2 regions of the Lactobacillus sp. ESL1191 genome follow, and region 1 is predicted to be linked to the other one. Evidence: riboswitches for the same ligand, from Rfam matches in the RefSeq annotation. Region 1 holds a riboswitch; the other holds the start of a gene.
What was found. A riboswitch is a leader RNA that binds a small molecule or an ion and turns the genes downstream of it on or off. The one in region 1 is predicted to bind magnesium.
Positions count from the first base shown of each region.

Region 1 (11,426 bases):
AAGTCATTGGCCAAGTCATAATTGACGCGTTCAACGAAGTCTTCAGGAGTAAACACCCCATCTGCCCCAAAGGGTAGCGCCCGCATCAAGTAGTAACGCAAGGCATCAACACCATAACGGCTGGTAATTGATTCAGGATAAACGGCATTACCCTTGGACTTGGACATCTTGCCATCCTTCATGAGCACCCAGCCATGGCCAATAATATGTTTAGGCAGGGGCAGCCCTAGGGCCATCAACATAATCGGCCAATAAATCGTATGGAAACGCACAATTTCCTTACCCACCAAGTGAATATCAGCTGGCCAAAACTGCTTAAATAGAGAATCATCCTCAGAACCATAACCCAGTGCCGTAATATAGTTAGACAGGGCATCGATCCAAACGTAGACCACATGCTTGGGATCACTTGGGACCGGAATGCCCCAAGAAACCGTTGTTCTCGTCACAGATAGATCTTCTAGGCCTGGTTTAATGAAGTTATTGACCATTTCCTTTTCACGGGAATGCGGCAAGATGAACTCGGGGTGGTCTTGGTAGTACTGGTAGAGGCGGTCAGCATACTTACTCATCCTGAAAAAGTAAGACGGTTCTTTGACTAGCTGAACCTCGTGCCCAGACGGTGCCTTCCCGCCGATTACATTGCCGGTATCATCCTTATAGACCTCGGCTAGCTGGGACTCAGTAAAGTATTCTTCATCTTCAACCGAATACCAACCGGTGTATTCGCCCAGGTAGATATCACCTTGCTGCAAGAGCTGTTCAAAAATCTGCTGCACTCCCCGGACATGCTCCTCATCAGTGGTTCGAATGAACTTGTCATAAGAGATATTCAGACTTTTCCACAGCTTTTGATAGGTCGCTGCCATTCGATCCACAAATTCTTGCGGCTTAATGCCTTGTTCTGCAGCTTTTTGTTCAATCTTAAGACCGTGCTCATCGGTCCCCGTCAAAAAGAAGGTATCATAGCCCTGACTCCGCTTGTAGCGCGCCATTACATCGGCTGCAATCGTCGTGTATGCATTACCAATGGTCAAGCGACCAGATGGGTAATAAATTGGGGTCGTGATATAAAAAGTTTTTTGCTCAGCCATATTTTTCTCCTTAAGTTTTGTCTAACTTCATTATATTATACTACATCACTAAAAAAGAGAATTCCGGACGGAATCCTCTTTTCAAATGTGCGCTTTTTACTAGTAGCGCTAAATTAAGAACTCTTCACTTTTCAGGTAAAAGTGCTTAATCACCGTGGTGAGTAAAATATAGAGCACTAAAATTCCTAGCACAATCCACATGAAACTCATTGGGAGCTCGCCAAACTTTAGTTTGTTGCTCAAAAACGAGAATGGAATCAGCGTACCAATAATACTTGCACCAAAGGTGGACAAGATGACCGTGGCCGTAGCATGCTGACCCACAAAAGGCAAGCGCGGATCGCGCAGGGCATGGATAACCATTTCTTGAGTCCAAAGCGACTCAATAAACCAACCCGTGTGGAACAATGCAATAAAGGCAACCTGTTGAACGGGGCTAATCGCATTATAGTTACCGCCAACTAGGTGCGGGCAGATCACAAAGTACAGCAAGCCAAAAGTTAAAATATCAAAGACCGAGGAAGTCGGTCCAAAGTAAAACATAAACTTCGGCAGTTTTTTTGTTGACCAAGTCCGTGGTACTTTCAGGTACTCATTATCCATATCATCAAAGGGTAGTGACAAACAACTGGTGCCATACAGCAGGTCCAAAACCAGTAACTGGAGCGGTAGCATCGGCAAAAATGGCAAGAAGGAGGAGGCCACTAATATTGACAAGATATTACCGAAGTTGGAGGAAAGAGTAATCTTGATATACTTCATCGTGTTGCCAAAGACTTTACGGCCAATCCGAACCCCCGTTTCGAGCACATTGAGATCCTTATGCAACAAGATAATATCAGCAGATTCTTTGGCAATATCAACGGCCGTATCAACTGAAATTGAAACATCAGCGGCTTTCATTGCGGGAGCATCATTAATCCCATCGCCCATATAACCGACCGTATGCCCGTTTTGCTTCAGCAAGTTAATAATTTTAGTCTTATCTTCTGGTGAAAGTTTGACAAAAATATTGCATTCTTCAACCATCTTGGCTAGCTCTTCCGGTTTTTTACCTTCTAAATCTGCGCCGGAATAAACCGTATCAACATTCAACCCCACCTGCAGACCAACCGTTCTGGTAACGGCCTCATTGTCGCCAGTCAAGATCTTAACGGTGATTCCATCACCCTTAAGACGGGCCAGAGCGGCTTTGGCACTCTCCTTGGGCGGATCAAGAAAGGCTAAAAACCCGCAAAGAATTAGCTCATTTTCATCCTTGACCGAAAATTCGCCCACTGGGGCCGGATTCCGCTTATAGCCAATCATAATCACGCGCAGGCCATCATCATTCATGTTGTTGACCTTTTCCATTACCTTTTGTTTACGCTCTGGGGTTAGCGGCAGAATCTGGCCATCAACCTCAAGCTTGGTAGCAACAGCCATCATTTCTTCAGAAGCGCCCTTGGTTACCAGCAAGTGTTCGCCATGTTCACGATCAGCATTCTCAACCACAACACTCATGCGTCGTCTGGAGAAGTCGAAGGGGATTTCATCAATCTTGTTATAATCACGCTGGATTTCACTAATATCGAGTTCGTCACCGGAAGCCTCGATAATTGCCTTGTCAATCAGATTTTTCATCCCCGTTTGATAATTAGCATTGATGTAGCCCATTTCCAAAATCCGCGGGTTTTCGTGCAAGTTCAAGTCATAATGGCGTTCTAGTACGACCTTGTCCTGGGTAAGTGTTCCCGTCTTGTCGGTACACAGGATGTCAGCAGAGCCAAAATTCTGAATTGAGTTCATTTTTTTGACGATTGTCCCCTTTTTGGACATCTCAATTGAACCCTTAACCAAGTTAGTGGTAACAATTACCGGCAGCATCTCTGGAGTCAAACCAACTGCGGTCGCAATCGAAAAGATCAAGGCATTAACCCAGTCACCCTTAGTTAGACCATTAATAATTAATACCAGCGGCGCAATGACTGCCGTCATAACAATCAAAAGCTTAGAAACGTTCTTGATTCCCACGTCAAAAGTCGTGTTTTTAACATCACTGTGGGCAATGTCATGCGCCAGCTTGCCAAACATGGTCCGCTCACCCGTGGCAAAAACTACACCTAAGCCAGAACCAGAAACAATTGTCGTTCCCTCGTAGAGAATGTTGGGGTAATCCAGATAGTCACGATCTTGACCTAATTGCGGTTTCTTAGTCGCAATTTTTTCAACTGGATTTGATTCACCATTGAGCGAACTAGATGAACAAAAGAGGTCTTTACTAGTAAGTAACCGCATGTCTGCCGGCACCATATCACCAGCAGCCAGACGAATTACATCACCAACCACCACCTTGCTGGTATCGATCTCCTGGTCCTTGCCATCCCGGATGATATCCGTGGTAACCGAAACCATTTTTAAAAGTGCTTCAACGGCACTAGAAGATTTGACATTTTGGATAAAGCTAGTAATCCCTGAAATGACCACCATCGTGAGCATGATGGCAACTGTACTCAGATCTTTTTCTCCGGCCGGTACAAAAATATAGTCGGTACAGAGAGAAATTGCCGCCAAGGCTAATAAGACCAACGTAAACGGCGTTATAAAGGCCTCAGCTAGAAACTGCAGCTTAGAGTTGCGCTTACCAGACGCGATTGTATTGGAACCAAATTCCTCCCGGTTTTTTTCTGCTTGACTACTGGTCAGTCCGTCGCTGCTTGCATGGAGCCTTGCGAGTGTCTCTGCCCTATCCTCATTGGCAATGGCTTTGACTAGCTCCAGGTCCTTGTTGCTAGCAACTTCAGTTGGTTTTCTCAGCATCTTCATCACTCCTTTTCTTTCCAAAACGCAAACAAACTAAAAAGAGATCGCCCTCATACCGCTGGCGACCCCCTTTTAAACAAGGTATCATTAATACTCGTCGTTCAGTTTTAACACTACGTGACGTAAGCTCAGGCTAGCTATCTGGTTACCGCCTTATCTCGACGGTAACTATTTAACTCATTGGCATCTCTGGATGTTTCTGAGCGATAGCATTTGTTCACGTAGGAGTCTCACCTAACAGTTTATTTGTTTTATTTGATTTGCACTGTGAGTGTAATACACATCACCAACCCAAGTCAACCCATTTACTTATTTTTTGGGTGCAAGTTATTTTTAAAGAATAAAGCCAGTCCCCCCAAAACGACCACAAGGGCTAGGGCAATCGGAAGTGCTAGCCGGTGGGGATGCGTGATTTGGGCGCGTTCCTCTGCCGACAAGTCGTACCTATCAAGCGAATACTGATACTGTTGGTCAATGGTGGTCGCACATGCTCTAAAGACGAAGCGTAAGCCTTGATTAAATTTTTGGCGGTTATTGCTGCGCAAGCGGTCGGACTGTGCCCGAATGATGCTACCGCGAATATCCGCGGTAAAGCCGCCGTGTAAGTCCTTACTGGTATAAATCTGGACGTTACGCTTCTGATCTTTACTACCTACCACGATAAAGACGGTGTGTTTATACTTACTCAGTTTTTTGGGCGTTAAATGATTCACCCGGTTTACTGTCTGCACAATAATTCGCGGTTGCTCACTCGTCTGCAGATAACGATCGTTCTTAGCCATAATCAACTTACTGGTTTCACGGTCCAGCAGATGACTATTGTCTTTGACGTTGGGATTGGTAAAAGCCGTCATCGTGCAAAACACCCCCACCAAGGCAAGCATTAACGTCAACTTAGTTTTCAACGTCTGCCAGCATTTGAGCCAATTGCTCCACGTAGTCGCGGTCAATTTTAATTTGCTCATAGGGTACCCCACATTCTTTAAACAACGCTATAGTTAACGGACTATCATGATAGTCAAAGTAATAATTAACTTTTTTGACTCCGGCCTGCGTCAGTGCTTTGGCACAATTGTAACAAGGAAAGTGCGTTACGTAGATTTCCGTAGCGGCAGTCAAAACTCCGTTCTTGGCACATTGAATCAACGAGTTCATTTCCGAGTGAATTGTCCGCACACAATGCCCATCCACCATCTGATGACCGACGTCATCACAATGCGGAGCACCCGTCACGGAACCGTTGTAGCCGGTTCCGATAATTCGATTGTCCTTGACCAAGACACTACCAACAAGCGCTCGCGCACAAGTTGAGCGTTGGGCAATCACCAGTGCTTGCATCATAAAGTATTGTTTCCAAGGAATCCGTTTACGCATTTTTTACCTCTTAAAGTAATTCAGGCCAATTGCCTCACGCACCTCAGTCAGAGTTTGATTAGCTACTTGATTGGCCTGGTCTGAGCCTGCTACTAGCATCTCCTCAACCTCAGCTAAATTTTGCTCAAAGTGGGCTCGGCGAGCCCGAATTGGACTCAATTCTGCTTCCATTACTTCGTTCAGGTAACGTTTAATTTTGACATCGCCCAAGCCACCTTTTTGGTAATCTTCTTTCAATTCTGCTACCTTATCCTTATCAGGGGCAAAAATATCAAGATAGGTAAAGACCGTATTACCTTCAACCTTGCCTGGATCCTCGACATGAATATGCCCCGGGTCAGTATACATTGACATGATCTTCTGCTTGACAGTTGCTGCATCATCAGACAGGTAAATCGCATTATTCAATGACTTGGACATTTTGGCATTGCCATCGAGTCCAGGCAACCGCCCTTGGCCTTGGGTCGGAAAATAACCTTCCGGTTCAACCAGCACCTGACAATTATATACACGGTTGAAAGTCCGCACGATCTCACGGGTTTGTTCAAGCATTGGTGCCTGATCATCGCCAACCGGCACCAGTGTTGCTTTAAAGGCCGTAATATCGGCTGCTTGAGACACTGGATAATTCAAAAAGCCTACTGGTAGGGACTCAGCAAAGCCTTTTTGCTTAATTTCAGCCTTCACAGTGGGATTACGCTCCAAGCGGCTAACCGTTACCAGGTCCATATAATAAGCTGTCAGCTCGAACAAAGCTGGAATTTGCGACTGCACGAAGATGGTTGAAATAGTTGGATCAAGCCCCACCGCCAGATAGTCAAGGGCAACTTGCACGAGACTGGTGCGGATTTTTTCGGGATCACGGGCATTGTCAGTCAGGGCCTGAGTGTCGGCAATCATAATGAACGGGTGGTAATCACCAGTATTTTGCAGTCTAACCCGATTTTTTAAAGAACCAATGTAGTGGCCCACATGCAATCTCCCAGTTGGGCGATCGCCTGTTAGGATAACTTTCTTATTCATTCTATCTTGCCTTCCTTGAACTTTTAAAACCTATTTCATCTGCTAATTATAGTCAATTCTACCAAAAATCAAGTGATGATTAAATACGGAGAGAAAAATGTTCAATCAATTTCAATTAGCCAGTCTGGCCGAAATTAGCAAGTATCTGATACAGGACTTGAACTTACCACTAGTCGAACCAGCTGCTCAGCTTCCGCAAGCGCAGCAAATCTTTCCCCAAGCGGCTGCACCTGTCTTGCTTTTTCAAGATAAGCAGTTAATCTTAGACAAAAAGACCTGGGGTTATCCCAGCCCATTCGCCAACAAGGTAATCTTCAATGCTCGTATTGAACGCTTTTTTGCGGAAAAACCGTCGCTGTGGGACAGCTCCTTTGCAAAACGGCGTTGTCTCATTATTGCCAAGCAATTCTTTGAATCCGGGCCGCAAACTTATCTAGCTAGCAACGGCCGCCGTTACCATGAACGTTTCAGTTTTCGCAATGAAACTGAACCATTGACCTTAATTGCCGGAATTTATCAAGAAGACCATTTCGCCATGGTGACGACTGCCCCTAATTCAGTAATGGCACCACTTCATGACCGAATGCCCTTAGTCATTCAACCCCAGGAATTGCGGCAGTGGCTCTTTCAAAACTTCACTTCATTGCTTGACCGTAGTCAGATACCCCTAGCCGTCAGCAAAATACCGCAAAGACAATAGCCAATCTGCTACTTTTGCTAGTTACCGGTCTAAATTTTTTAAATCGAAACTTGGATTTAGACCAAAAACATGGTAAACTGGTTCAGTAATGCGGGTATAGTTTAATGGTAGAACGTTAGCTTCCCAAGCTGAAGATGCGGGTTCGATTCACGCTATCCGCTTGAAACAAAAAAGGCAATGACTTAAGTCATTGCCTTTTTTTGTTAGGTCATAATAACCAAGATCAATCCGTTAACTATTGCCAAGTAGACAGGCATCCAGAGCGTTTGGGTATAGAGGTAAGACCAAGCAAAGATGGCACCAAAGATCAAATTGACCACCAGTAACGGCAGCGAATTTTGCCAATTGAGCAGGCTAAAGACCAAGCCCGAAGCAAGTGTCCCCAGCGCAGCTGTCATTACGGTGTTACGCCGGAAGGCATAGTTAAACAAAAATCCAGTCGCCAGAAATTCCTGCAGCACAGGTACGACAATACCTACTGCCAATAATAAAAACCAGTACGTACCACTTGCTTCATGGTGCAAGTAGTCAAGCTGAAAGCCATACAGTTTGAGTTTGCCATAAGACTGTAACCACGACACGCTAATCCGCAGAACCGTCACGACCACCGTCAAGCCCACAATAAGACCGAATTCACTCAACCATGAGCCCGTGAAACTGCGGTCGAAATAACGCTGCTCCCGGTTAAAACGATAAATAAAAAACAACAAAACCATCAGTGAAATCGTGACAAATAAAATTAAGTCCCAGATGTGAATTGGTGAATTGTTAGTAACAAGCTTAACTACGCCAGCAACCATTATGTAGCCAATTAAGTAAATGGCATAGCGAATTAGGTTGCCTTCTCTTGATGCTGGTGTATTCACAAAAATTACCTCTATCCAATGTGTACCTTACAAGTCCCATATTATAGCAAAAAAAGGCCGCTTTATGAAATGCCAGCTGTTTTTTCTCCTGCAGACCGGCCATAATGCTTACTCATAAGCATTACCACCATTGTGACCACCAACCAGGCTGCTACGTCTGATGGCGGTCGCCCCGGGCAACAGACTGGAAGCCCGGATTAGACTGGTAAAACCGTACCTTTGTCTAATCCGATCGATAGTCAGATCAATGGTATGTTTTTTTAGCTGTTCAGCAGGTTGAACAAAAAAGGTTAGCTGGTCGCTAGTTGCAGGGACCAAGTGGCCACAACTTACTCCTATTTCTCGGACAGGCTCGCCATGCCAATTTTTGCGCAAAAGTGCAATGAGTTCTTGCGCCAGCAGGTCATTGTCATTAGTGGGGAGAATTTTTTGCTGAACGCTGAAACCCTTGCGGTTGCCATCTTGCTGATATCGTGAAAAGCCAATATGTAGACTAAGGCAGCCGGCCTGCAGGTGATGTGCCCGAATCCGAGCGGCCACCTGCTCACCAATTTCACGGAGGACGATTTCCAGCTCACGTTGGACCGTATAATCCCTTGTTAAGATTTGCGAATTACCATAGCTTTTCGTCCGCGGTTGGTACTTTTGACTGATGATACTACGGTCAACCCCCCAACTCATGGCAAATAATTGTGCGCCAATAACCCCGAATTCTTTTTGTAAAATAGCCGGATCAGTGTGAGCTAATTCATACATATTATTAATCTGTAACCGGTGCAGACGCTTGGCCGTTCTCTTGCCAATCCCCCAAACATCTTCTAAATTAGGAAGCCGCCAAATTGTGTCGGGCACATCAATGTAGTGCCAGTAATCAATCATCGATTCCCGGTGTTTAGCCGAAGTATCCATTGCCAACTTGGCCAGTAGGGGATTTTCACCGATCCCACAAGTCGTGTATAGTCCCAGCTCCTTTCTAATTTTTACTTGAATTTGCCGTGCCACCAAGTAAGGATCGTCACCAAACAAGTGCCAGGACTTGGTCATGTCAATCATCGACTCATCAATTGAATAAGCATGGATGTCCTCCTCAGCTGCATATTCCCGCAAAATGTCCAGCACTTGCATGCTACGCCTGATATATAAGTTCATATGTGGTTCTACTAAGATCAAATCGGGGGCCGCATCACTATTAGGTAGGTCACGTACTCGCATCACATTAGTCAAACCATACTTCTTTTTTGCCAGTGGCGACGCTGCCATGATTAATCCCGCGCCCGCCTTACTGTCAGGCTGGTGGGAAACCACTGCTAATACTGCCTTCATCGGATTGAGTCCCCACTTAAGTGCCTCACAACTGGCAAAAAAAGACTTGTTATCAATCATTAAAATCACGCGATGCGGTTCATAGCGGTAATCATACATCATCTTCACCCTCTGTTCCAAACTACTGTTCGATTATCAATTATAGAAACATACGTTTGAACAAGCAAGTAAAAACTTATTTAATCGCAATGATAGTTACCTGGTATTCACCAGCTGGTGCTTCTACCTTAACCTTACTTCCGACCGTTTTTTTCATGATGGACTGTCCCAATGGTGAATCATAGGCCACCTTACCGGCTGTAAGATCGGCCTCCAGCTGGCCCACAAGTTGATACTCCACTGTTTCTTCCTCATCAGCAAATTTCAAAGTGACGGTTTTGCCTAAGTCAACCTTGCCGTCTGCGCTTTTTTCAACAATTTCGGCATACTTTAACTGCTTGTCCAAGTAACGCAACCTGCTCTGCAAGTGTCCCAAGTCCCGTTTAGCTTCCGTATATTCAGTGTTTTCTGACAGGTCGCCTAAGGCTCGTGCCTCCTGCAAAATCTTAATCCGACGGGGCCGGTCCTGCTTTAACCGAGTAATCTCATCCTTGATTTTTTGGTAACCGGTTGGTGTCATTTTTTGATAATAAACCATTATTTTCTCTCCCTACTTTTTTAAAAAATTATCCACAAGCATTTAATGCTATTTTACCAGCATTTAAGCGACTTATTTGGCACTCAAAAATAAAGAGTGCCAATTATTTTATTTTTCCTAATCTGCATACTATAATAAGCAGTGTAAGGAAGAAATGAAAGTCTTCCGTTACAAAATAAAGTTAATTTGAAAGGAAGTTTTTACTATGGCAAATGAAATGATGAATCGGCACAATGACATTTTTGATGCGATGAATGACTGGTTTGATCTTCCAAAGAAAATTTTTGACAACAATGAAATGGCAAAATTAATGCAGGCAGATGTCGTGGAAAACGACCACGAATACGTTATTAAAGTTGACCTGCCCGGCATGGATAAGGACAAGATTAACCTTAGTTATAACAATGGTATTTTGAGCGTTTCAGGTTCGCGCAAGTCCTTCAAGGACATGTCCAAAGATGGTAGTCTTATCCACCGCGAAAGAAGTGAGGGTCACATCTCCCGCAGCTTCAGGCTCCCAAATGTTGCAGCTAGTGACATCCATGCCAAGTATGACAATGGGGTACTGACCATTAACCTACCAAAACAAAGCGCTAGTGAAAGCGAAAACTCGATCCAAATCGACTAGCTATCCAGAGCGTTTTAGGACAGCCCAAGATAATTACTTTGGTAAAACGAGTTCAAATATTGAACTCGTTTTTGTTTTGGCTTAGAATAGAAGATAATTTAAAATTAAATTAAAAAGGAGATTAATTTATGGGACATCAGGTTACCGTCCAAGAAATCGAAAAATTTGCAGACCAATTCAATGCCAACCCTAAAAATCAAGTTATTGCCCGCGCCGCTCAAAAGAGTGGCGTACAGGCAGCCGCATATAACGAGCGGGTGCAAGCTGAATTAAATCGGGTTTTTTCAACTGAACTAGACACTGAAAACGTTACTAATCAGCGCCAATCGGGGCGCTGCTGGGAGTTTGCGACACTCAATATTTTGCGCCATAACTTTGGCAAGCAGCACCACGTTAAGAACTTCACCTTCTCGCAAAGCTACAACTTCTTCTGGGACAAGATTGAACGCGCAAATATTTTTTATGAGAACATTCTAGCTACTGCTGACCAGGCACTAGACTCCCGTACCGTTAAGGCTTACCTTGAAGATGCGGGAGCAGACGGCGGACAATTTCACATGGCCGCTGCCCTAATAGCAAAATATGGGGTAGTACCATCTTATGCCATGCCGGAGAATGCTAACACCAACAATACTCATGCCTTTGCCAAGACACTTGGCGACAAACTGAGAAAAGATGCCCTAGTGCTGCGCGCGTTAAAGCAAAAAGGTCAGGAAGATCAACTTGCCAAAGTACGCGAGCAACTCTTGAGTGAAGTGTATCAAATGACAGCTATTGCAGTCGGTGAGCCGCCCCGGAAGTTTGATCTCGAATACCGCGACGACGACAAAAACTACCACTTGGACAAGGACTTGACACCACTCGAGTTCTTGCACAAGTATATGGGCGACGTTGACTTCGATGACTACGTTGTCCTAACTAACGCGCCCGACCATGAATATAACAAACTGTATGGTTTACCCTTTGAAGACAATGTAGC
Region 1 is NZ_CP196365.1:1,332,011-1,343,436, forward strand. Features, by position in the region: gene metG (methionine--tRNA ligase) at 1-1,094, opposite strand, end outside; gene mgtA (magnesium-translocating P-type ATPase) at 1,203-3,893, opposite strand; M-box (ykoK) riboswitch at 3,982-4,145, opposite strand; gene ACSYSN_RS06675 (TPM domain-containing protein) at 4,202-4,861, opposite strand; gene ACSYSN_RS06680 (deoxycytidylate deaminase) at 4,791-5,270, opposite strand; gene trpS (tryptophan--tRNA ligase) at 5,274-6,293, opposite strand; gene ACSYSN_RS06690 (SOS response-associated peptidase family protein) at 6,391-6,993, shown strand; tRNA gene ACSYSN_RS06695 (tRNA-Gly) at 7,084-7,154, shown strand; gene ACSYSN_RS06700 (CPBP family intramembrane glutamic endopeptidase) at 7,197-7,859, opposite strand; gene ACSYSN_RS06705 (Y-family DNA polymerase) at 7,968-9,281, opposite strand; gene greA (transcription elongation factor GreA) at 9,358-9,819, opposite strand; gene ACSYSN_RS06715 (Hsp20/alpha crystallin family protein) at 10,025-10,447, shown strand; gene ACSYSN_RS06720 (C1 family peptidase) at 10,576-11,426, shown strand, end outside.

Region 2 (11,426 bases), 360 kb from region 1:
GCCTTGGCTAGGGCCCTAGCCATGAAGCCTATGGTAATCGGTTATGATGAGCCGACCAGTGCCCTTGATCCCGAGCTGCGTGAACAAGTGGAAAAGGTAATCTTGACCCTGAAAGAACAAGGCATTACGCAAATCGTGGTGACCCATGATTTTGACTTTGCCAAGCACATCGCCGATAAGATGTTGAAAGTGGAAGCAATTTAAGGGAGGGCACCATGAAGAAGAAAAGAATTTGGCTACCGCTACTGCTATTTTTGCTTTTCCCCCTGCTAACTGCTTGTGGCCGGGCTAAAACCGACACTGACCAGTGGCCGCGCATTAAGGCCACCAAGCGCGTCATTGTCGGCCTTGATGATACCTTTGTACCACTAGGTTTCCAGAATAAGGCTGGGCAGATTGTGGGCTTTGATGTTGACCTGGCCAAAGCTGTCTTTAACTTATACGGGGTTAAGGTCGACTTTCAGCCGATTGACTGGTCCATGAAGGAAAACGAGTTGCAAAATCAGACCATTGACCTGATTTGGAACGGTTATTCCAAGACGGCCGAAAGAGCTAAAAAAGTCAACTTTAGCAACAGCTACATGAAAAATGACCAAGTTATCGTCGCCCTCAAAAAAAGGGGCATTCGCCGGTTTAACGACATGAAGGGGAAAAGACTAGGCGTGCAAAACGGGTCTTCCGGTTATGATCGCTTCGAACAACAACCCCAGCTCTTGAAAGACTTCATCCAAAACCGGACCCCCGTTCTATATGATGGCTTTAACGAAGCCTTTATGGACTTGAACGCGGGTAGAATTGACGGTTTACTAATCGATCGGACGTACGCCGACTATTATTTGTCCCATGACCGCAATCCTGCCAGGTACAAACTGGTAGCTGGTAACTTTAAGCATGAAAGTTTTGTCGTTGGGATCAGAAAGTCCGACCGCGAATTAACGCGCAAGCTTAACGCTGGCCTTAAAACCTTAAAAAAGTCCGGTAAACTAGCCAAAATTAAACATAAGTGGTTTGGCACAGAGCGCCCAAACTAAGTCAAAAAATTATCGATTTATCTTTTGCTAGTTTCAATCCAAGTGGATTGAAATAAGAACTAAAAAATCATTTATGATAAATCTTACAAATAGCAAAACAAAGAAACAATATTTAATAAGATAAATAAAACCTTGATTTATTATTATAAATATATTAAAATATTTTTAATAAATAAAGGAGAAACTATTATGAAAAAGTTTTTTAAATAAATCAAAAGTAACATTACTGTTATCGCTGATTACTATAGGTGGTGTATCGCAGCAAGTATCTGCAAGTAAATTTGAAGCATCAGACACTCTCAATACTAACTATATTGAAAAATCTTATTTTAATAATGAATTATTCGGTTCAGGTAATTATTATCAAGTTCCAGAAGAAGTTGTAGAAAAAGAATTGAACCAACAGATTAACCAGCAATTAGCAGCAATAACTTCAGAAAATTCAAACAAAATCGGAACGAGAACACCATCTTATGTTAATCTTACTTATAAAGTAGTCGATACAAAATATCCTGTTGCTAAGGGTTATGCCGGCAATCAGCCAGCCAAGGGAACTAGATTTCGGTCCGGTGGGGGATTTCATTGGTCGAACAGTGGGGGGCCCAGTATTAGTGTCAGTTCTGGATTTGCCGGAGTGAGCTTTTCAGTTAACCTTGGCAATAATGGAAGTTCCGGAAAATATGTGAAGGCCCCTAACAAAACCCAATATTTTAAACTCTATATTAAAAAAACATATAAAGTTCAAAAAGTAGCTTGGTATGGTCATCCGTATGGCCATCAAACCGGTCCCAAACAATTTTTATATTATGGTTATGCCAGAGCTTTTTATAGCGAAGATCCATATGCGATAGCACAATAAGCGGAGCAAGAAGATGAGCAAAAACCCTTACAAAATCAGTACTTATGTTCTTGGCTGTTTGCTGGTCATTACGCTCTTTTTCTTGATTAATGCCAGCAAAAATCCGGCTACTCCGACTCCTAGAGGGGACTTTGATAATAAGGTCAACCCCCCTAATAATGTAAATATTTCTTTGGGGCTACCTAAAAACCACTATCGATTTTATTTTAATGGCGCTGAATTCGACCGAGGTACCTACAAGAGAGCAATAGCTAACAATGGCAAATTCAAACATGAGACCGATAAGCGTGCAAGGGATGACGCATATGTCTTAAAGCCCCAAAAGGGCCGCGGCGGAATTTTGATAATTACGAATAAAAAATCATATTTGTATTACCCCAAATTAAGAGACCAGGTAATCGTTGTTGAGAAAACTTCGGATGTACCAATGATAATAGGAAAACCCAAAACCCGTCCGTGATATGAACTATGGTGCAGGATTTAGTTTTTAGTTTTTTTAGGAAATGTGAGAAATTCGGGATATTTCATTAATGCTCCTAATAAAAAACAGTATTTTAAATTATATATTCGTAAAACTTTTAAAATCAAAAAATTAGCTATATATGGTCAGCCAAATGAACCACGACAGTTTTTCTACTATGGTTATGTTAGAGCTTATAAGTCTTATGATACATTTGTCAAAGCAGTTTGCTTGGAAATAATATGCGCAAAAAACCACTGAGTATTATTGGCGCCTTTTCTAATAACGCGGCTATGTCAAATAATGTGAATATCAGTTTCTTAACACCGTTTAAATATTGTTATCAGATTCGCTTTCAAGATAGTACATTTGATCACGGTACCAACAATAAATCAAGTGGCAACGCATATATATTAAACCCTAAAAGTGGAGTTAGTAGGTTTTTAATCATCACAAATAAGGACAGCTACCTGTACTAACCTAAACTAAAAAACAGGTATAGTCGTTAAACAGACTACCGCCATACACTAATAGAAAAAATCATAAATTATTAGCATCAAATTTGTTTAAATTAGACAAGTTGATTTTTGACTCCTCGATACTGGTTCAAAAGAGTATAGCTACAATGAGAGGTCATAAGCAAACTTCTAAAAATAGATCTAAAGAATATTTTTCAATAGATTCTATGATCAGGTGGGCTTAAGACCTCTTTTTGTACAAGAAAAAAATTGGTTTTAATTATTCCTTGACATTAACTAATTGGCATGGTAAATTCTCAACGTTGATTAATTTAATATACGAGGCTCCTACACGGACATAAGCTACTGTACAGAAACGTTGCGAAACGCCAATGTATAGGACAGAAATAACCGAACGAAGGTTATTTCCCAAGTAGCTAATGACTGACGTCTTTACGCCGGGTAGTGCTAAAATAACAAAATTTATTTTAGGGAGCCGCGATTTATTCGCGGCATTTTTGTTGCTGCATTTATAATTGCGGCTTTTTGTAGGAACCTCTTTGACTTAATTGTCAGGAGGTTTTTTATTATGTATAAGACAGAAGATTACAACAGGGTCGCCCAACAAGCCCCGCAGTTGGCATTAAAGGTATTTGCTTCTGGGCCTGGCGGGCTCAGACGACAAGACCTAGCCGAACACCGTCAAAAGTACGGCAGCAACAAACTTGCTTACCGGCGCAAAACGCCCTTATCCGTCCAATTTTTACAAGCCTTTGTCACCCCGTTTACGCTTGTATTAACCGTGTTAGGGATAATCTCATTCTGTACCGATTATCTCTGGAGTGCTCCAGCCGATCGTGATCTAACGGGGACAATCATTATTTCAATCATGGTTTTGACCAGCGGGGTTATGTCCTTAATTCAGTCAGTTAAATCGAACAATGCCGCTGACAAGCTTCAATCATTGGTCAAAGTGAAAGCCGATGTATATCGTGATGGCGAGCTCCAGGAAATTCTGCTCGAAGACTTAGTTGTTGGTGACTTAGTCAAGCTATCGGCGGGTGATATGATTCCGGCTGATATCCGGCTGATCAAAACTCGGGACCTGTTCATTTCTCAGGCTGCGCTGACGGGAGAAAGTTACCCCGTTGAAAAACGTGCTAAACACCAGCAGGGCAGCTATGAAGACATAACCGATTATCCGACACTCGCCTTTATGGGGAGTAACGTCGTCAGTGGGACAGCAACCGGTCTAGTGATCGCGGTTGGACAAAATACCCGTTTCGGACAAGTCACCCAAAGCATCACCAATAATAAACCCACCCCCACTAACTTTGACCTGGGAATCAGCAAGACGTCATGGCTACTCATTCGCTTCATGGCAGTGATGGCCCCGATTGTCTGTGTTCTGAATGGTCTAACCAAAGGCGATTGGGGGCAAGCATTGTTATTTGGACTTTCAACCGCAGTAGGCTTGACCCCCGAAATGCTCCCGGTAATTGTAACGACCAACTTAGTGCGGGGAGCTTTGCGCATGTCAAAGGGTGGCACCATTGTAAAAAATGTTAATTCAATCCAAAATTTTGGAGCCATGGACGTATTGTGTACCGATAAAACTGGTACCTTAACCCAAGACAAGATCATATTAGAGTATCATTATAACGTCAATCATCAGGAAGAAGACCAGGTTCTAAAATATGCGTATTTAAATAGTCGGTTTCAAACTGGCCTGAAAAATTTAATGGACCAGGCAGTTATTAAAGCGGCTGCAAGCGAACTAAAAATTGACGATCGGCAATACGAAAAAATTGATGAATTGCCTTTCGATTTTTCCCGGCGCCGAATGAGCACAATCGTAGAAACAGCTGATGGATTGGTACAAATGGTCACCAAAGGAGCAATCGAGGAAATGCTCGCAGTGTCTAATCGCGTATTGTCACACGGCCAAGAAGAAATCCTGACCAAGGACTGGAAGAAAAATATTTTGCAGCAGGTAGCCGATTTAAATCAGGACGGGTTACGAGTTTTAGGTCTGGCCATCAAAAATAATCCTCAGCCAAGTGCAGGTGATGAATTATCCACAACCGATGAAACTAATATGATATTCTTAGGATATCTAGCTTTTCTGGATCCACCCAAAAACACCGCGGCCAAAGCCATTAAGGCGTTAGCTAAACACGGAACCAAAGTTAAAATCATCACTGGCGATAGTCTCCCAGTTACAGAGGCCGTGTGCCGCAACATTGGCTTCGACGTCACCAACATTATCACCGGACGGGACATCCAAAGTTTCAGTCCACATGAATTAGGTCAGGCAGTCGAAAGCAGCAACGTTTTTGTCAAAGTCTCTCCAGAGCAGAAGGCACTGATCGTTAAGACCCTCCGAGATAATGGTCACGTGGTTGGCTTCTTAGGTGATGGAATTAATGATGCACCATCGATGAAAGCTGCCGATGTCGGTATTTCAGTTGATACTGCTGTCGATATTGCTAAGCAATCGGCATCGATTGTCTTACTCCAAAAAGATTTAATGATCTTAGAACGGGGCGTTGTGGTCGGACGACAAACCTTTGGCAATATTATGAAATACATCAAGGCAACCTGCTCTTCTAACTTTGGTAACGTATTCTCGGTTTTATGTGCAAGCGCATTTCTCCCCTTTCTACCCATGCAGCCAATGCAATTACTATTTCTCAACTTGGTCTATGATCTATCCTGTCTCTCGATTCCGTGGGACAACATGGATCCCGAATACCTAAAAGTTCCGCGCAAATGGGAGGCTAAAAGCATTGCCAGTTTCATGAAATATATTGGTCCAACTAGTTCCGTCTTTGACATTACCACCTATTTAGCAATGTATTTTATCATCTGTCCAGCCGTGATTGGACATGGCTACGGAGCAACCTCAGGAACTATGCAGCAAAACTTCATCAAGCTCTTTAATAGCGGTTGGTTTGTCGAGTCGCTCTGGACGCAGACACTGGTCTTGCACGTTTTGCGCACGGAAAAAATCCCCTTTATCCAAAGCCGCGCTGCTGGCCTCGTCACCTTGGTAACCTCACTTGCCTTGGTCTTCGGTTCTGTTCTGCCGTTCACAGTAATTGGCCAGTTCTTGCAGTTGTCTCCCTTACCCGCTAGTTTCTGGTGCCTACTGACAGTTACCTGCCTTGCTTACATTATCCTAGTCACCATCGTCAAACGCTGGTACATTAACAAAACAGGAGCATTATTATGAAAAGAAAAACTATTACTTACCCTGTCCAAACCGCACTTGCACTAACATGGATAGGCTTGGGAATCGCCTGGTTATTGCATCAACAGCTTGCACCAGCAATTTTATTTACCACTTCAGGTGCGTTTATGCTGGTTGATACCATCATGAATTAACCAAAAACCCACTAGGCAATGACAATTCTTCCTGGTGGGTTTTATTTTATCCAATTGATTTTCAAACTAGCACTAGTCACGCAACAAAAGATAACCGGACAGCGGTTATCTTTTGCGATTTCAACTATTTATCAGTGCACCTTTCTCACTGCCACTCGCTGGCCAGCCATTCTTGGGCCAGGTCAAACCAGTGGGCGGCATGCGGATTATCTTGCCACTCCTGTCCCTTAACGACCATATCCGTGCGGCCAAGCGAAAAACCATGGCCACCCCGGTTAAAGAGATGAACCTCGCACGGTACGTTTTGGTCATGGAGAGCAGTGACATATTCCAACGTATTAGTGACTAAAACAATTGGATCATCCCAAGCATGAAAGATAAAGGTCGCCGGTGTGTCACTTGTGACCCCTAACGAGCTGTTTTTAATAAATTCATCCTCCGGTACCAGATCCACTTCTCCTTCCGGAACGTCAAAGCCCAACTTAGCCAAGTTAATCAAGGGATAACCTAAAATGGTCTTATTGGGCAACACATCTACTTGCTTAAAGTCAAACTGCTGTTGATAAGCAGCGGCATTAGCCATGCTATTGGCAAAGCTTGCAACATGGCCGCCAGCTGAGAAGCCAATGGTCACAATCTTTTCTGGATCAATCTGGTATTCTGCGGCGTGGTCGCGGAAATACTTGATCGTCGTCAAGACATCAAGCCCCGCATCAGGGTAAATGTCTCCTTCCTGCACCAAGTTGTATTCCATTACCACACTATTGAAACCATAATTGTTAAAGGCAAGTGCAACGGGTTCGCCCTCTCGCTTGGAGAGGTGATCGAAGCTGCCACCTGGAATCACAATTGCCAGTGGATGCTGGGGGGTAACCAAGTCACCAATTGTCGCCAAAGTGTAGGTATGAACCTTGAACTTACGTCCATTAAAGTTAGTTAATGTTAAATCTGTTACTTTCATTTTTTCACCTTATTTTTTGCCATTGCTCTTGTAATCAAGGCAGTTGATAATGGTACTGTTAATAATACACCAATGAGTGAATACAAGATAATTAGCGCTTCATTAACAAACATTTTTTCGTTCAAAACTTCACCCAAGGTATAGTTTAAGCGGATATACCATAAAAACAGCGATAAGAAGCTGCCAAACATCCCAAACAAAATCGTATTCATGGCCGTGCCCAAAACGTCATCGCCAATCTTAACTCCACTTGCCCGTAATTCTGCAGTCGAAATCTCTGGCTTGTGCTTCTTGATTTCAAGCAAACCCGAACTCATTGCAACGGCTGCCTCGGCAACCGCACCGAGCATTGAAAAAATTGCCACTGCAACTGCAATCAAGGGATAACTAAGGCCTGGCATCTGTGATAAGCCCACCAGCATTTCACCGGCCTCCGGTCCCAAACCGGCCGCTTGAGCCAACCACTCAAAGCCCAGAATCAGTACACTGACCGTCAAACAAATCCACAATGCCGAAAAAAAGGAATTTTTGGCAACTAGATAGTCATGCGTACCTAAGAAGATTATCGTCACCAGCTTTAGCGGAATAAAAATTAGAATGAGAATGGGAATACTGATTCCCCAAGAAATAAAAACGGCCAATAAAATTAGTAGTAAGGTGTTAATCAAGACACTGAAAAAACTGCGAATTCCAGTTTCACCACCAACCACAGCCATCAAGACGGCTAGGACAATTAATAAGGCTGTTAACGTGCTCATTTTATTCACCCACCTTTACTGGTTTATTTTCCAAAAACCAGAGACTGCAACCCGTCGCAAAAACCACGGTCAAAACAATCCCAATGGCAGAAATAACACTCTGGGTAACCCCTAATGACAACGTAAAACCAAAGGCCGATTTAAGACTGTTATTATCGCGCAAATAAATAATTGTCTGCGGCAAAGCTTCTGACATAAAAATCAGCACTAGAACATTGATTAGCGGTCCCATGATCTCTTGGCCCATGGTCCGCCCACTATTAATTAATTGTTTGACAGTCAGGTCTTTCTTAGTCTGGACTAACTCATACAGACTGGAAACGATATCCGTTGCCTCATCCATAACCGCACCCAGTATGCCCAATAGCGTTTGGGCTAAGAAGATCCCGCGCGGATCTTGGGTAGCATAGTCACCTGTCTCATACTTAATTTCAGACTCGCCCGTCAGGCGCATAATCACATAGCACAAAACAAACGAAACAGACACCCCCAGCAGGGTCGCGGCCCAGGTTGCCAACATCTTGCGATTAAAGCCCTGTACCAGCAGTAGACTGAAGAAGGAGAAGACCATATCGGCAAGGCCAAATAGTAAGACAATGTAAGAACCGTTTAATTTAATGTTCAGCATAATAACCAGGTAGAAGAGCACCCAGCTCAGCGTCATAGAAGCAATTAGACCGATCGCTTTTTTGCCTGAAACGGCAATTAATAAAGCCGCTGTAACGGTCAGCGCCAGCACCAATACCCAGTCTCGTTTCGGGTTTTGGATGGCAGGTTCACCTTTTTTGATATTAACAAAAATCCGCTGACCCGCTCGATATTTTTGCGTTACTAGCTGGGACGGATAGTAAAAGTTTTGCGTCGTAAAGTGCCGCCCTTGGTGTTCTCCTGATAAGACCTTTAAGTGTAAGACTTGTTTTCTGGTTTCATCCTTATTACCATAGACATCTGTACTTTTTTCCACCAGTGTATCTTTGATTGTCTTGTCGGTAATAACCGCCACATCATCTTTGACATAAATATTAGTGGCAAAGTAAGTCCCGGCTGTTAACACCAGTCCAATAACGGCCACAACTAGCGCAAGCAAATGGCGTTGCTTAATCTTGTTCATTTCATCAGTCCAATCTCTTCTGTTTACTGTACCCCAAAAGTAGGTCCACTTCCTTAAAAATTTACTTAAATTTCATCAAAAAGACGACTTTTATTAAAGTCGTCTTTATTTACATATCAATAAAGCGATGCCACCAATGCTGCTTTGTTGGTTCTACCTGCATATCCGCTAAAGTTCGGTGGTCATTAGTACTTTTTTCAGCATTTTCCTTGGCCTTGGACAAAATTTCTTCGTGTACTTGGTCGCTAGGCTTTTGTTCGTCTTGCATAACTTGAGCCCGCTTCTCGGTTGCAGTCAGCTGCCGCTCTACTGGCACTTCAGCCTCAAGGTCGGTTTCACTCACAATCCCCGAAATATCCGGCAGGGCAGCTAACTTTTCTGAATCAACGGCAGTTTGCTGGTTTTCAAGGAGTTCTTGATTTTGCTTTTCAATCCGGTCTAACTGCTGGTGCAAATTAGCCAGTTCCGTATTTTGCTGCTCAATTGTTTGTTGGAAGGCATTAAGTAATTTGGTCATTTGCGGTGTCGACATTACTTCCTGTTTTACACCCTTGTCTTCAGCTTCAGTTTTTGTATTCTGGTCACTAACTGCAAAAACTTGCTGGGCCGCCTCTTGCAAGGTTAGACCATGCTCTTGAGCCAACTGATGAAAGTCCTTTAAATCCTGCAAGTCTTGCTTGCTGTATAACCGGGCTTTCTGCTTGGTTCTGACGTAATAATCTGCTTTTCCGGTAACGCGCTCAACGATGAGCGAATACTTACGCAAGGTCGCAACACTAATCTGCAACTCTTTGGCAGTCGCCGCCGGCGCGGTTAATTCTTCAAAATGATGCTTGTCACTAGTCATAAAACAATACTCCCTCACCCATTGTTATTGACCAATCTTGTGCAACAAGATCTGCTTATGCTCATATCGCTCTAATCCCAATTCAATCAGTTTGGTAATCAAAGCAGTATAGGAAATACCTACTTGCTCAAAAAGTTTAGGATACATGCTGATATTAGTAAATCCTGGCAGGGCATTGACCTCGGTCAAGATAACCTTCTGGTCGCTTGCACGCAACGTCGAGTCAATTCGTGCAAAGCCACTACACTCGGTTACCTGGTAAACTTTCAGGGCATTGGTCCTAACCTGCTCTGCGATCTCGGGCGGAATAGCAGCCGGAATCTGCAAAGTTGTAGTTGAATTTTCATCGTACTTGTTTTCATAACTGTAAAAAGTACCCTCAGCGTTGATGATTTGACCCACCCCTGAAACTTGCGGTTGATCATTGCCCAACACCGCAGTCTCAACTTCAGTGCCGTGGATAGTCTCTTCGACCAAAACCTTGTCGTCATATCTAAATGCATCAGCCAAAGCTGCTTCATACTCCTTGGCAGTAGTCACATGGTGTACGCCAACGGACGAGCCTTGGTTAGCAGGCTTAACAAAGAGGTCATTACCTAATTTGGCACTAACTTTAGCATACGCATCGTGATCATTGCTTGGATCTTCATATTCAAACCGTTTAATCGCAATCCAATTCGCTACGGGCACACCAACTCGTTGGGCCAGAATTTTAGTGAATTCCTTATCCATCGTCACCGCGGCAGACAATACATCATCACCGACAAAGGCCTTGTCCAGCACGCGAAAAAGGCCTTGCAAACTGCCATCTTCGCCTAGATTACCGTGAACAATCGGAAAGAAAACATCAATTTCAGCCAAGTTGGCTAACTCCACCAAGTTGGCGATATTAGCTGCCTGATGGGGATTTTTAACCGTGTACTGCGGATTTTCAAGTACCTTGAATGCATCCTCTTCGTTAGCAATATAGCCTGAATTAGTAATCCAAATCGGATGAACTTCAAACTTGTTTTTATCGATCGCACTATAAATGTTGTGGCCCGACATAATTGAAACTTCATACTCAGATGAATTACCACCAAAAATAAGACCAACCTGTGTTTTCCTAGTCATTGTTTCTACCTCATATGTTTTAGCTTTTTTTATTATACGGCATTTACTAGCAGAAAAATTACAAATTCACTAATTTTTAGCAAATAATTTTCGGATCTGGTTAAAACCTCATCAAGCCAGCCTTAAAGCGCCAATAACTTAATGGCTATGTTATGTAGAAACAAGCTAAATTTAGTCTAACTATATAGGATAGTAGTAATCTCTACAGTGTTATAAAAAATTTCGTTATAGCAATTTCGTTATTTAAAAATTGCAAAAAAACTATTTGATTCGTCCCAGCTGTAAGCGCTATGCTATTTTCAAAAGGATTTAAAACAAACATTAGCGAGGTAGTAAAAAAATGGAACTAAAAAATGGTCAATACAATGTCAAGGCGATGGGACACGGATCTGAAGCCATGCCGATGACGGTGGAAATCAATGATAATCAAATTACTAAAAT
Region 2 is NZ_CP196365.1:118,062-129,487, reverse strand. Features, by position in the region: gene ACSYSN_RS00725 (amino acid ABC transporter ATP-binding protein) at 1-204, shown strand, start outside; gene ACSYSN_RS00720 (amino acid ABC transporter substrate-binding protein) at 216-1,031, shown strand; gene ACSYSN_RS00715 (hypothetical protein) at 1,426-1,890, shown strand; gene ACSYSN_RS00710 (hypothetical protein) at 1,904-2,350, shown strand; M-box (ykoK) riboswitch at 3,133-3,297, shown strand; gene mgtA (magnesium-translocating P-type ATPase) at 3,398-6,043, shown strand; gene ACSYSN_RS00700 (hypothetical protein) at 6,040-6,195, shown strand; gene ACSYSN_RS00695 (alpha/beta hydrolase) at 6,341-7,156, opposite strand; gene ACSYSN_RS00690 (YibE/F family protein) at 7,153-7,914, opposite strand; gene ACSYSN_RS00685 (YibE/F family protein) at 7,916-9,025, opposite strand; gene ACSYSN_RS00680 (transcriptional regulator) at 9,135-9,872, opposite strand; gene ACSYSN_RS00675 (D-alanine--D-alanine ligase family protein) at 9,897-10,985, opposite strand; gene ACSYSN_RS00670 (FAD-dependent oxidoreductase) at 11,326-11,426, shown strand, end outside.
Region 2: another riboswitch for magnesium. It lies ahead of mgtA (magnesium-translocating P-type ATPase); the one in region 1 lies ahead of mgtA (magnesium-translocating P-type ATPase).